One region of the Aquamicrobium lusatiense genome, then DNA from elsewhere that is predicted to be linked to it. Evidence: riboswitches for the same ligand, from Rfam matches in the RefSeq annotation. Region 1 holds a riboswitch; the other holds the start of a gene.
The links. Region 1 has a riboswitch for cobalamin ahead of HNR59_RS13275 (DUF1636 family protein). Riboswitches for the same ligand answer to the same signal wherever they lie in the genome.
Positions count from the first base shown of each region.

Region 2: another riboswitch for cobalamin. It lies ahead of HNR59_RS20160 (ABC transporter substrate-binding protein); the one in region 1 lies ahead of HNR59_RS13275 (DUF1636 family protein).

Region 1 is NZ_JACHEU010000001.1:2,766,410-2,772,252, forward strand. Features, by position in the region: gene HNR59_RS13255 (NADH-quinone oxidoreductase subunit C) at 1-365, opposite strand, end outside; gene HNR59_RS13260 (NuoB/complex I 20 kDa subunit family protein) at 372-953, opposite strand; gene HNR59_RS13265 (NADH-quinone oxidoreductase subunit A) at 944-1,309, opposite strand; gene HNR59_RS13270 (winged helix-turn-helix domain-containing protein) at 1,626-2,828, shown strand; cobalamin riboswitch at 2,845-3,046, shown strand; gene HNR59_RS13275 (DUF1636 family protein) at 3,084-3,503, shown strand; gene cobW (cobalamin biosynthesis protein CobW) at 3,500-4,537, shown strand; gene cobN (cobaltochelatase subunit CobN) at 4,572-5,843, shown strand, end outside.
Region 2 is NZ_JACHEU010000008.1:40,792-46,634, reverse strand. Features, by position in the region: gene HNR59_RS20165 (TonB-dependent receptor domain-containing protein) at 1-3,315, shown strand, start outside; cobalamin riboswitch at 3,604-3,806, shown strand; gene HNR59_RS20160 (ABC transporter substrate-binding protein) at 3,960-4,976, shown strand; gene HNR59_RS20155 (FecCD family ABC transporter permease) at 5,045-5,843, shown strand, end outside.

The DNA.
Region 1 (5,843 bases):
ACGCCGTACAGGTCGTAGGTCTCGCGCTCGAACCAGTCCGCGCCCGGCCACACTTCGGTGACGGAAGGCACGATGGTCTCCTCATTCGCATGAACCTTGACGCGAATGCGCAGATTGCGGCGCGGCGACAGCAGATGATAGTTCACATCGAAGCGGTTGGCGCGCGCCGGGTAATCCGCACCCGACACGTCGATGATCGACACGAACCCGCAGGATTCGTCATCGCGCAGGAAACGCGAAATCTTCACGATATCTGCCGGCGCAACGGTGATCGTCAGCTCGCCATAGGCAAGCTCGCTGTGCAGGACCTCAACACCACCCCTTGATGTGATGTGGGCGGCAAGCTCTGTGAGTGCTTCACTCATATTTCATCACCGCTCGATCGTACCGGTGCGCCGGATCTTCTTCTGCAGGAGAAGAATGCCGTAGAGCAGCGCCTCGGCCGTGGGTGGGCAGCCCGGCACATAGATGTCGACCGGCACGATGCGGTCGCAGCCGCGCACCACGGAATAGGAATAGTGATAGTAACCGCCGCCATTGGCACAGGAGCCCATGGAGATCACGTAGCGCGGCTCCGGCATCTGGTCGTAGACCTTGCGCAGCGCCGGAGCCATCTTGTTGGTGAGCGTGCCGGCCACGATCATGATGTCGGACTGGCGCGGCGAAGCGCGCGGCGCGATGCCGAAGCGCTCGCTGTCGTAGTGCGGCATGGCGCTATGGATCATCTCCACGGCGCAGCAGGCCAGACCGAAGGTCATGTACATCAGCGAGCCGGTGCGCGCCCACGTGATGAGCGCCTCGGTCGAGGTGACGAGAAAGCCCTTGTCGGCCAGCTCGTCGTTGATGCCGATGAAGAAAGGATCATCCGAACCGACCGGCTTTCCGGTACGCGGATCGAGGATACCCTTAGGCTGCGGCGCGACAAGCGTGCCGGAATCGCTGATCAATCCCATTCCAGCGCCCCTTTCTTCCACTCATATATGAAGCCGATGGTGAGAACGCCAAGGAACACCATCATCGACCAGAATCCGAGCATGCCGATATCGCCGAACGAAACCGCCCACGGGAACAGGAACGCGACCTCCAGATCGAAGATGATGAACAGGATCGACACCAGATAGAAGCGGATGTCGAACTTCATGCGCGCATCGTCGAACGAGTTGAAACCGCACTCATAGGCCGACAGCTTTTCAGGATCGGGGTCGCGATAGGCCACCAGGAAGGGGGCCACGATCAGCGCCAGTGCGATCACCAGTGCCACGCCGATAAAGATGACGATCGGCAGATACGAACTTAGCAACTCGTTCATGCTGCAACTTTCCGTTGGCGGCGGATCCGCCTGAGACTAGCGCAGCCGGCCCTGTTACGGAAGCGTGACAGATTTGCCCTGGAACCTCTTCGGCCCCATGCTGCAACGCGGCGAGGGTTAGCGCAGGCGGATGGCCGAAGCAAGTCAAACCTTGTTCAAAACGCTGCACTGCACACTATCTGCGACAAAACTGATCATCTTTGATTTCCTTCACTTTTTACTCCACTTTTAGTCCTGACAGTATTCCCGGGGTTTAGCTGGTAGCGTGCAGGAATCGGGCTGCTGTAAACCATGACTCCAGATAGGCTTGGATCATATGAAGGAAACCATTTCCCCTGCCCTTGCACGACGCATTGCGCTGGCCGCGCAGGGCTTCGGCGCGCCTCGCGCAAAAATTGCACCCGACCGCCGGCACGTCTCCCGTGTCGTTTCACGCACCGCGCTTTTCCAGATCGACTCGGTCAGCGCCGTGGTGCGGGCGCACTATATGCCGCTCTATTCGCGGCTTGGCCCCTACCCGCTTTCGCTGCTCGACGACGCGGCCCGTCCGGGAGCGAAGCGCCAGCTTTTCGAGTACTGGGCGCATGAGGCTTCGCTGCTGCCGCTGGAGACCTATCCGCTGCTGCGATGGCGCATGGAAAGGGCGGAGCGCGGCGAGGAGATGTATCGCGGACTGGCCAGGTTCGGCCGCGAGCGGGCGGATTTCATCGCGGAGATATTTCGCGAAGTTGAAACGCGCGGGCCCCTCGCAGCCTCCGACATGGACGGCCACAAGGGCTCCGGCGGCTGGTGGGGCTGGAGCGAAGCAAAGATGGCCTTCGAATGGCTGTTCTGGGCAGGAAGAATCACCACCGCCCACAGGCGCGGGTTTGAGCGGGTTTACGATCTGCCGGAACGCGTCCTGCCCCGGGCGGTCCTCGACCTGCCGGTTCTCTCTGCGGCAGATGCCCAGCGCGAATTGCTGCGCATATCCGCGCGCGCCCACGGCATCGCCACCGCCGCCTGCCTGCGCGATTACTTTCGACTTGCCGCGACGGAGACCGCTCCGCTCATCGCAGATCTTGTCGAGGAAGGGGAATTGATTCCCGTCACCGTCAAAGGATGGGGCAAGCAAGCCTATCTGCATCGCGACGCGCGCCTGCCGCGCAGGATCGAGGCCCGCACCCTGCTCGCCCCCTTCGACCCGCTGGTGTTCGAACGCGACCGCACCGAAAGCCTGTTCGGCTTCCGCTACCGCATCGAGATCTACACGCCGGCCGAAAAGCGGCAATATGGCTACTACGTCCTGCCGTTCCTGCTTGGCGACCGGATCGTGGCGCGCGTGGACCTGAAGGCGGACCGCCCCGCCGGCACTCTGCGCGTCCATGCCGCCTATGCCGAACCTGACGCGCCGCCTGAAACCGCCGCCGCACTTTGCGAAGAGCTGGACCAGATGCGCCAGTGGCTGCAGCTCGACCGCATGGAAATCACCCCGGCTGGCAGCCTCGGACCTGCGCTGGTCGCCATCGCCGCGCGTTGACAGTGCGACCCGCCCGAGCCTAAATCCCCGCGACGGTCTCCTCTTTCAAAGAAGGGGAGCTAAGAGGGAACGCGGTGAGGGATTTTTCCCGACTCCGCGGCTGTGCCCGCAACTGTAAGCGACGAGTCCTTGCCGGCAGCCACTGGGTGATCCCCGGGAAGGCGGCATCAGGGCGATGACCCGCAAGCCAGGAGACCTGCCGTCTGTACGAGAAAAGCCGCAAGCCTGGCGGGTTTCCCGGGCAAGGAGCGTATTTTGGACAGCAATCCCGCCGCCTGCGAAACCGGCCAGTCCGGCAACCGGACCAGCGGCACCACGATCATCGTCTGCATTTCCTGCCGCGACGCCAGCGGCTCGGATGCGCATCCGCGCGCCGGTGAGAAGCTGGCCGAGGACGCGCGCCGTGCCGCCGCCGGCCAGCCGGTCGAGGTGCGCACGGTGGAATGCCTCGGCAACTGCAAGCGCCGCCTCAGCGCCTCCATCCTGCACGATGGCGCATGGAGCTACGTCTTCGGCGACCTCGCCGAGGACAGCGGCGCCGATCTGGTGACCGGCGCGTGTCAGCTGGCCAACGCCGAAGACGGAAAAATTCCGTGGCGCGGCCGCCCCGACTCACTCAAGCGCGGCCTTGTCGCGCGCATTCCTCCCCTGACCCTTCTGAAGGACCAATCATGACCACAAACGCCACCCGCGTGCCCTGCACCGTCGTCACCGGCTTCCTCGGCGCCGGCAAGACCACGCTGATCCGCAACCTGCTCGAACAATCCGCAGGCAAGCGCCTCGCCCTCATCGTCAACGAGTTCGGCGATGTCGGCGTCGATGGCGAAATCCTGAAAGGCTGCGGCATCGACACCTGTCCCGAGGAAAACATCGTCGAACTGGCCAATGGCTGTATCTGCTGCACGGTTGCCGACGATTTCGTGCCGGCGCTCGACCAGATCCTGTCGCGCACGCCGAAGGTCGATCACATCCTGATCGAGACCTCTGGCCTCGCTTTGCCGAAGCCGCTGGTGCAGGCCTTCCAGTGGCCGACGGTGAAAAGCCGCGTCACCGTGGACGGCGTCATTGCCGTGGTCGATGGTCCGGCCCTTGCCGAGGGCAAGGTCGCCTCCGACATGGACGCGCTTGCCGCCCAGCGCGCAGAGGACGAGTCGCTCGACCATGACGACCCGATCGAAGAAGTCTTCGAGGATCAGGTGGCCTGCGCCGACCTCATCATCCTCTCCAAGAACGACCTGCTCGATGAAGCTGGTGCGGATCGCGCCCGCAGGATCGTCGATGCCCATATCGGACCGGCGGTGAAGGTGGTTCCGTCCGAGCACGGCAAGGTCGATCCCTCGATCCTGCTCGGCCTCGGCCTCGCCGTCGAGGACGACATCGAAAACCGCAAGTCGCATCATGATGGCGTCGGCGATCACGAGCACGACGATTTCGACACCTTTATCGTCGACATCGCTTCCGTCACCGATCCCGAGGACCTCGCCCACCGCATCGCCGCTGCAGCCGAGCAGCAGGACGTGCTGCGCGTCAAAGGTTTCGTGGACGTGGCGGGCAAGCCGATGCGCCTTCTGGTTCAGGCTGTTGGTCCGCGCGTCAATCATTATTATGATCGCGCCTGGACGGCGCAGGACGAGCGCCGTTCGCGGCTGGTGGTGATTGGCCTGAAAGGTCTCGACCAGCCGGCGATCGAAAAGATACTGGCGGGCTGAACACGGCAGGCGCGCCGCTCATCAGGATTGAACCATGCATATCCTGACCACCACCTCCGCCTCGCTCGATGACGTTATCGAGCCGGTCGACCTGCGCCAGACGCCGGGCGAGGTGGTGGCGCTGTCCTTCACCGACAGCGATCTGGCGGCGCTTGCATCCGCGTGGAAGGCGGAGGCGGATCGCCTGCCCTCCATGCGGCTGGCCGCGCTGCGCGACCTGCGCCATCCCATGTCCGTCGATCTGTGGGTGGACAGCGTCGCCAGCCACGCAAAGGTCATTCTGGTGCGGCTTCTGGGCGGCTATGACTGGTGGCGCTACGGCTGCGACCAGCTTGCCGCCATCGCCCGCGCCAAAGGCATCAGGCTGGCACTGCTGCCCGGCGAATGCCGCGACGAGGACGAGCGGCTGGCGCAGGCTTCCACCCTGCCGCGCGAGGAACTTTCCCTGTTGCTGGGCTATTTCCGCGAGGGCGGCCCGGCCAACATGCAGGCGCTGGTGCGGCGTCTCGCAAACCTTGCCGGCCATGAGGCCGAGGCCCCTGCTCCGGAACCCGTGCCGAGAGCCGGCTATTATGAGCCCGGATCGGGCGTGGTCGAGACACCGCAGATCGCGGACGAGAGCGCCGCACCCGCCGTGCCGATCCTCTTCTACCGCTCCATGCTGCTGGCGAACGACGTCGCCCCCATCGATGCGCTGACCGCCGAACTGCGCCTTACCGGCATCGCGGCGGTGCCAATCTTCGTCTCCAGCCTGAAAGACGCAGCCTCTCTCGGCTTCGTCGAGCAGGCAATCGCAGCTCTGCAACCGACGGCCATAGTTACCGCCACGGCTTTTGCCTCAGGCGCCGAGCCGGGTGCGGAAACCCTGTTCGACCGCACCGGCATTCCGGTGTTTCAGGTGATCGTCGCCACGACGAAACGCGAGGCTTGGCAAAGCGGCCAGCGCGGCCTTACGCCCGCCGACCTCGCCATGCACGCCGTGCTGCCGGAACTCGACGGGCGCATCATGGCGGGCGCGATCTCCTTCAAGGCGGAGGCGGATGTCGATGCCGCACTCGGCCTGTGCGCCAACGTAAACCAGCCGGTGCCCGACCGCGTAGCGCAGGTGGCGCGGCGGCTTTCCGCTTTCCTGCGGCTGCGCGCCGCGCCGCCAGCCGAACGGCGCGTCGTCATCCTCATCCCGGATTATCCGAGCGCGCCCGGCCGCACCGGATATGCGGTGGGTCTCGATGTGCCGAACAGCGTGCTCGCCATGCTGCATGACCTGAAGCATGCCGGCTATGCCGTTGACCGGATTCCGCAATCG
Region 2 (5,843 bases), on a different contig from region 1:
GTGTCAGAGGCTTTCGAGCCGCAGCCCTCCGATGGCTCGATGGTTCTTGCCACCATCGACGTCAAGGGCAATGCCGAAGGCTCGCCCTACAGCCCCTATGAGACGGCAGCCGCGACCAGCCATATCGAGGGCGAAAACATCGAGCGCTTTCGCGGCTCCAGCCCGGCGGACATGTTCCGCGGTACGGCGGGGGTCATGTCAGGCGAGGCGCGCAACGGCGCCGGCGCCGTCGACGTCAACATTCGCGGCATGCAGGGCATGGGCCGCGTGACCACGACCATCGACGGCGCCGAAAACGCCGTCACCGTCTATCAGGGCTATCAGGGCGTCTCCAACCGCACCTATGTCGATCCAGACTTCATCGCCGGCATCGACGTCACCAAGGGTGCGGATACCGCCTCATGGGGCAATGCCGGCTCGGTTGCCATGCGCACCGTGAATGCCGACGATATCGTCAAGCCGGGCAACACCTGGGGCGTCAGGGTCAAGGGCGAGATCGGCACCAACACGTCGAAGCCCCATGCCGGTGACAAGGCAGGCTATCAGTGGCCCTTTGCACCGTGGGACCCTGCCGGCGAAGTTCCGAAAGCCTCGGAAACCGGGATGGACAAGCCTTCCCTGCTTTCGCCGACACGCGGCGCCGGCAGCGTTATCGGCGCCTACAAGGGCGAGGATTTCGACTTTCTTGCCGGCTATGCGCGCCGCAAGCAGGGCAACTATCACGCAGGCAAGCACGGGCCTTCCGCCAATCCGGTCAACAAGGGCCGGCAACAATGGTGTCCCAACGGCGTCTGCAATCCCAACGGCACGACCTACTGGGAAAATTACTATGAGAACGACGGGGTTGTGAACTATCGCGCCGGCGAGGAGGTGCTGAACACCCAGCTTGAGACGGAATCCTGGCTGGCCAAGCTGACCGCACGCTTTGCCGATGACCACACCCTACAGCTCGGCTATACCGGCTATCGCAGCGAAGCCGGAGACCGGCTCGCCTCGCGGCTGATCGGCAAGCACGGGCAGTCGGAGCAGCAGGCGCAGACGTCGGGCACCAGCCTCGACACCGTAACCGCGCGCTATCGCTGGAATCCGGAAGATAACGAGCTTTTCGACCTGAAGGGCAATCTCTACTGGACGCATCTGGAACTGCGCAACCCGATCCGCGGCGGTCGCGGCGTAACGCCCGAACAGATCGGCTTGCCTGCCGGGTTCCGGGTCGGCTCCGATTCCGACATGTGGGGTGCCGATCTCTCCAACCTGTCGAAATTCTCGACCGGCTATGGCGATGTCGATCTCAGCTACGGCCTGTCCTATCGCGGCGAGGATACGCGCGGCAGCCGCCACACGGCGGCGCTGGAAGCCTGGAACACCGCGCGTGACGCCATTCGCCACGAAGCCGCAATCTATGCGAAGGCGGCATGGAAGCCGGTCGACTGGGCAACGCTGAACGCCGGGCTTCGCTATTCGCATTTCTGGTCGAAGGATCGTTACGATCCCTATGAGCGCGAGGACATCGAGAGCAGGGTTCTCGGCTTCCGCACCAATGATGGCGGGTTCAGCCCATCCGTCGGCGTGACGCTGGAGCCCTTCGACGGTTCGCAGTTCTACGTCAACTATTCCAACACGATGCGCGCACCCAGCGTCATCGAATCCGTCTCGGCCTTCAACAGCGTGGTCGCCAACGCCGATGTGAAGCCGGAGCGCTCCAGCAACTGGGAAGTCGGCACCAACCTGACCCGTGACGGTCTGCTGACCGGCGAAGACCGGGGCATGCTCAAGCTCGGCTACTTCAACTGGGGTGTGAAGGACTATATCGCACGGTCGGTCCGTAACGGCTCGGGGCCGCTGACGCTGAACATCGAGAACATCGACCGGGCGAAGTTCTCCGGCATCGAGCTTTCCGGCCGCTACGAGATCGGCGGTTTCACGGCCGATCTCTCGGCCAACTACTTCCTCAACGTCGAGTATTGCCGCACCGCCGGCACCTGCGAGAACAAATCGCTCTACGGCGACTATGCCACCAACCATGTGCAGCCGGAATATACGATCGACCTGACGCTGTCGCAGAAGCTGCTCGAAGATCAGCTTACGGTTGGCGGGCGCATTTCCCATGTCGGCCCCCGCGCCATCGGCCATGGCGACGTGACCGCGCAGGGCGCCAGCGAGTTCATCTCCCTTGTCGACTGGAAGCCCTACACGCTTGTCGATGTCTTCGCCGAATACAGGATCACCGAGGACCTGACCGCTGCGGTGCGCGTGGAGAACCTGTTCGACCGCTTCTATGTCGATCCGCTTGGCCTTGTTACGCAGCCGGGACCGGGCCGGACTTTCTATGCGAGCCTGACGGGATCCTTCGGTGGCGAGCAGAGTTTCCAGCCGTTCAGCAATCCGCTCGCCGGGTTGTCGGGCGGCCACGGCGCGGCGCGCGGTGGCGAAGCTGCGGCCATCGACTGGAGCGGGCTCTATGCCGGCGTGCATGCCGGCGGCGCCTTCGGCCGCACATGGGGCTCCACGACGACGCTCGACGGTTCCGACAGCACCATCGCTGCCCGGGAATCGGCGGATCTCAAGCTCAACGGCGCCATGTTCGGCGTACAGGCCGGCTACAACTGGCAGCTCGACAACGGGGTTGTGTTCGGTCTGGAGGGAGACTGGAGCAAGACCTACAACATCACCGGATCGAAGAAGGTTCTGTCCACCGATCCCGTTCTGGCGGCCAAGGGCCATGCCGATGCCTATACGAGCTACGACATCGACTGGATGGCCAGCCTGCGCCCGAAGATCGGCTACGCTTTCAGCAACCGCTTCATGGCCTATGCCTCGGGTGGACTGGCGCTCGCCCGCGAAACACAGTGGCGCGACCAGTACATTTCCGACCAGGCCGATGAAACCCTCCCCAACGGTACGCAAACGACCGTTTTCTCCGTCGAGAAGGCCGCCGCCACACGCGCCGGCTTTACCATCGGCGGCGGTCTCGAATATGCGCTGAACGACAACTGGTCGATCAAGGCCGACTATACCTACAGCCGCTTCGGCAAGAAAGATTTCAGGTTCAGAAATGCCCGTGCCGGCACAGGCAAGGATTATACTACCTCGACGACCACCGTCGTCGGATATGAAACGGTCGACCCTTCGCAGGACCCCAGCATGGCATGGCTGTGCGACATGGATCCGAGCTTCTGCACGCCCTATGAAAAGCCCATCTATGAGACGACGACCACCAACCATCCGGGCAGTTCGAGCACCGTGAACGGCCGCAATGCCTCAAACGCTCTCGATTTCCACATGATCAAGGTCGGGCTGAACTACAGGTTCTGAGATCAGCAGATCACGAAACAGCACCTGAAGGGCTTTACCGCAGCGGGAGGCGCCCAAATCGGGCGTCTCCGTGCCGGACGTGCCACCCACGGCAAGATCGGCAGGGTGCTCGCACAGGCCGGCGAGCGTCAGAGCCTCTCTCCCTGCAACAACTGCATCCGGCAGCTCTTTCAGCCTCATCATGGGTCAAGGCAGGAGCGGGCTTGCAAGCTGTGATCTTCCCCCGACAGGGGCCGCAAAAGGCTCTGGGGAAGGCGCGACGAATAGCTTGAAAAGCCTGACGCACATGCGATACGAGCAGGTGTCGGTTTCCGCAAGGAACGAAGAGGGAATTCGCCGTAGGCTTCAAAAAGGCCTGCGAAACGAAACTGCCCCCGCAACTGTAGGCGGTTGAGTCCTCTCCCCGAAATGCCACTGGGCTTCGGCCCGGGAAGGTGGGGAAGGGACGGTGACCCGTCAGTCAGGAGACCTGCCGACAACTGGAACTGAATGTGCCGGGCGGGGTGCCCGGGAGAGGTTGTCGATGAAGCCGTCCCTGCCTGTACGGGCTCTATTGCGCATCCGTGGCGATGCGCGGCTTTCCATTGCCGTCCCGACCCGAAGCCTTCGGTCCCTGCCGCAAACCGATCGGAGAACTTCGCGTCATGACCTTCCCGCGTCTGGCACTTGCCGCCGCCAGCCTTGCGCTGCTCACGGCCCATGCGTCCGCTGAACCCACCAGATACCCGCTCACGCTGGAAAACTGCGGTGAGACGATCACCTTCGACAAGGCTCCAGCCACGAGCGTAACCGTCGGACAGGCCGCCACCGAGGCGCTCTATGCCCTTGGCCTGGGCGACAAGGTGACCGGCACCTCCGTCTGGTTCACCGACGTTCTGCCCGAGCACAAGGCGATCAACGACAAGGTCGAGCGCCTTGCCGACAACGACCCGAGCTTCGAAAGCGTCGTGGCGAAGAAGCCCGGCGTCGTTGCCGTCCAGTTCATCTGGCATGTCGGGCCGGAGGGCATCGTCGCCACCCGCGAGCAGTTCCACGAGGTCGGCATCCCGACCTATGTGATGCCTGCCGATTGCGTGGCCAAGGACAACTCGGTCGGCGTCGACGGCACCCGCACCGCCGCCTTCTCGACCGAAACCATCCATCAGGGCGTGCGCGAGCTTGCCGAAATCTTCGACGTGCAGGACAAGGGCGAGGAAGTCGTCGCCGATCTGGTCAAGCGCGAGCAGGATGCGGTCGAGCGCGCAAAAGCACTCGATCTCAAGGACGTGTCGGCCGTGTTCTGGTTCTCCAGCGCCGACATGAACATCGATCCCTATGTCGCCGGTCGCAAGGGCGGTCCGGCCTACATGCTGGACAAGCTCGGCATCCGCAACATCGTGGAATCGGATGAGGAATGGCCGGTCGTGGGCTGGGAAACCATCGCCAAGGCCAACCCGACGCTGATCGTGATCGCAAAAATGGATCGCCGCCGCTTCCCTGCCGACGACTTCGAGAAGAAGCTCGAATTCCTGAAGAGCGATCCGGTTGCCAGCCAGATGGATGCGGTGAAGAACAACCGCATCGTGGTGATGGACGCCCATGCCATGGACGCCACCATGCGCACGGTTTCCGGCATCGAGGTGCTGGCGGACGCGCTGGTCGAAAAGGGCATCGCCAGGTGACCATTACCACCGCAGGCCGGCCTTCCGTAGCGCGCCTGTGGTGGCGCTGGCCTGCGGGGCTCGTCGCCATGGCGGCGACGGTCTTTGCCGGCACCTGCATCGGGGAGACGCCCATTCCGCTCTCCATCGTGGTGCAGACGCTGGCCAACAAGGTTCTGGGTGCTGCCTATCCGCTCGATCCGATCGACATGGGCATCATCTGGAACTATCGCCTTCCGCGTGCGCTGGTGGCCGCATCCTGTGGCGCGGGGCTGGCGCTGTCCGGCCTCGTGCTGCAATCGCTGCTGCGCAATGCGCTGGCCGACCCCTATCTGCTCGGCATCTCCGCCGGTGCCTCGACGGGTGCGGTGACGGTGACGATTGCCGGCATCGGCGGCGGGGCGGTATCCATGTCGCTCGGCGCCTTCGCCGGTGCGGTCACCGCCTTCCTGCTGGTCGCCCTGCTGGCACGGGCGGCGGGCGGCGGCGTTTCCACGCGCGGCACAGGACAGATCATTCTGGCGGGCATCGCCGGCTCGCAACTCTTCAACGCACTGACCTCCTTCATCATCACCAAATCGGCCAATGCCGAACAGGCGCGCGGCATCATGTTCTGGCTGCTCGGCAATCTGAGCGGCGTGCGCTGGCCGGATGTAACGCTGGCCGTACCCATCGCCCTGACCGGGCTGATTGCCTGCGTCTGGCATGCGCGCGCGCTCGATGCCTTCGCCTTCGGCGCCGACTCCGCAGCCTCGCTGGGCATTGCCGTGCGCAGGGTGCAGGTCGTGCTGATCGGGTTGACCGCGCTGGTCACTGCCGTCATGGTTTCCATCGTCGGCTCCATCGGCTTCGTCGGGCTGGTCATCCCGCATGCCGCGCGTTTCGTCG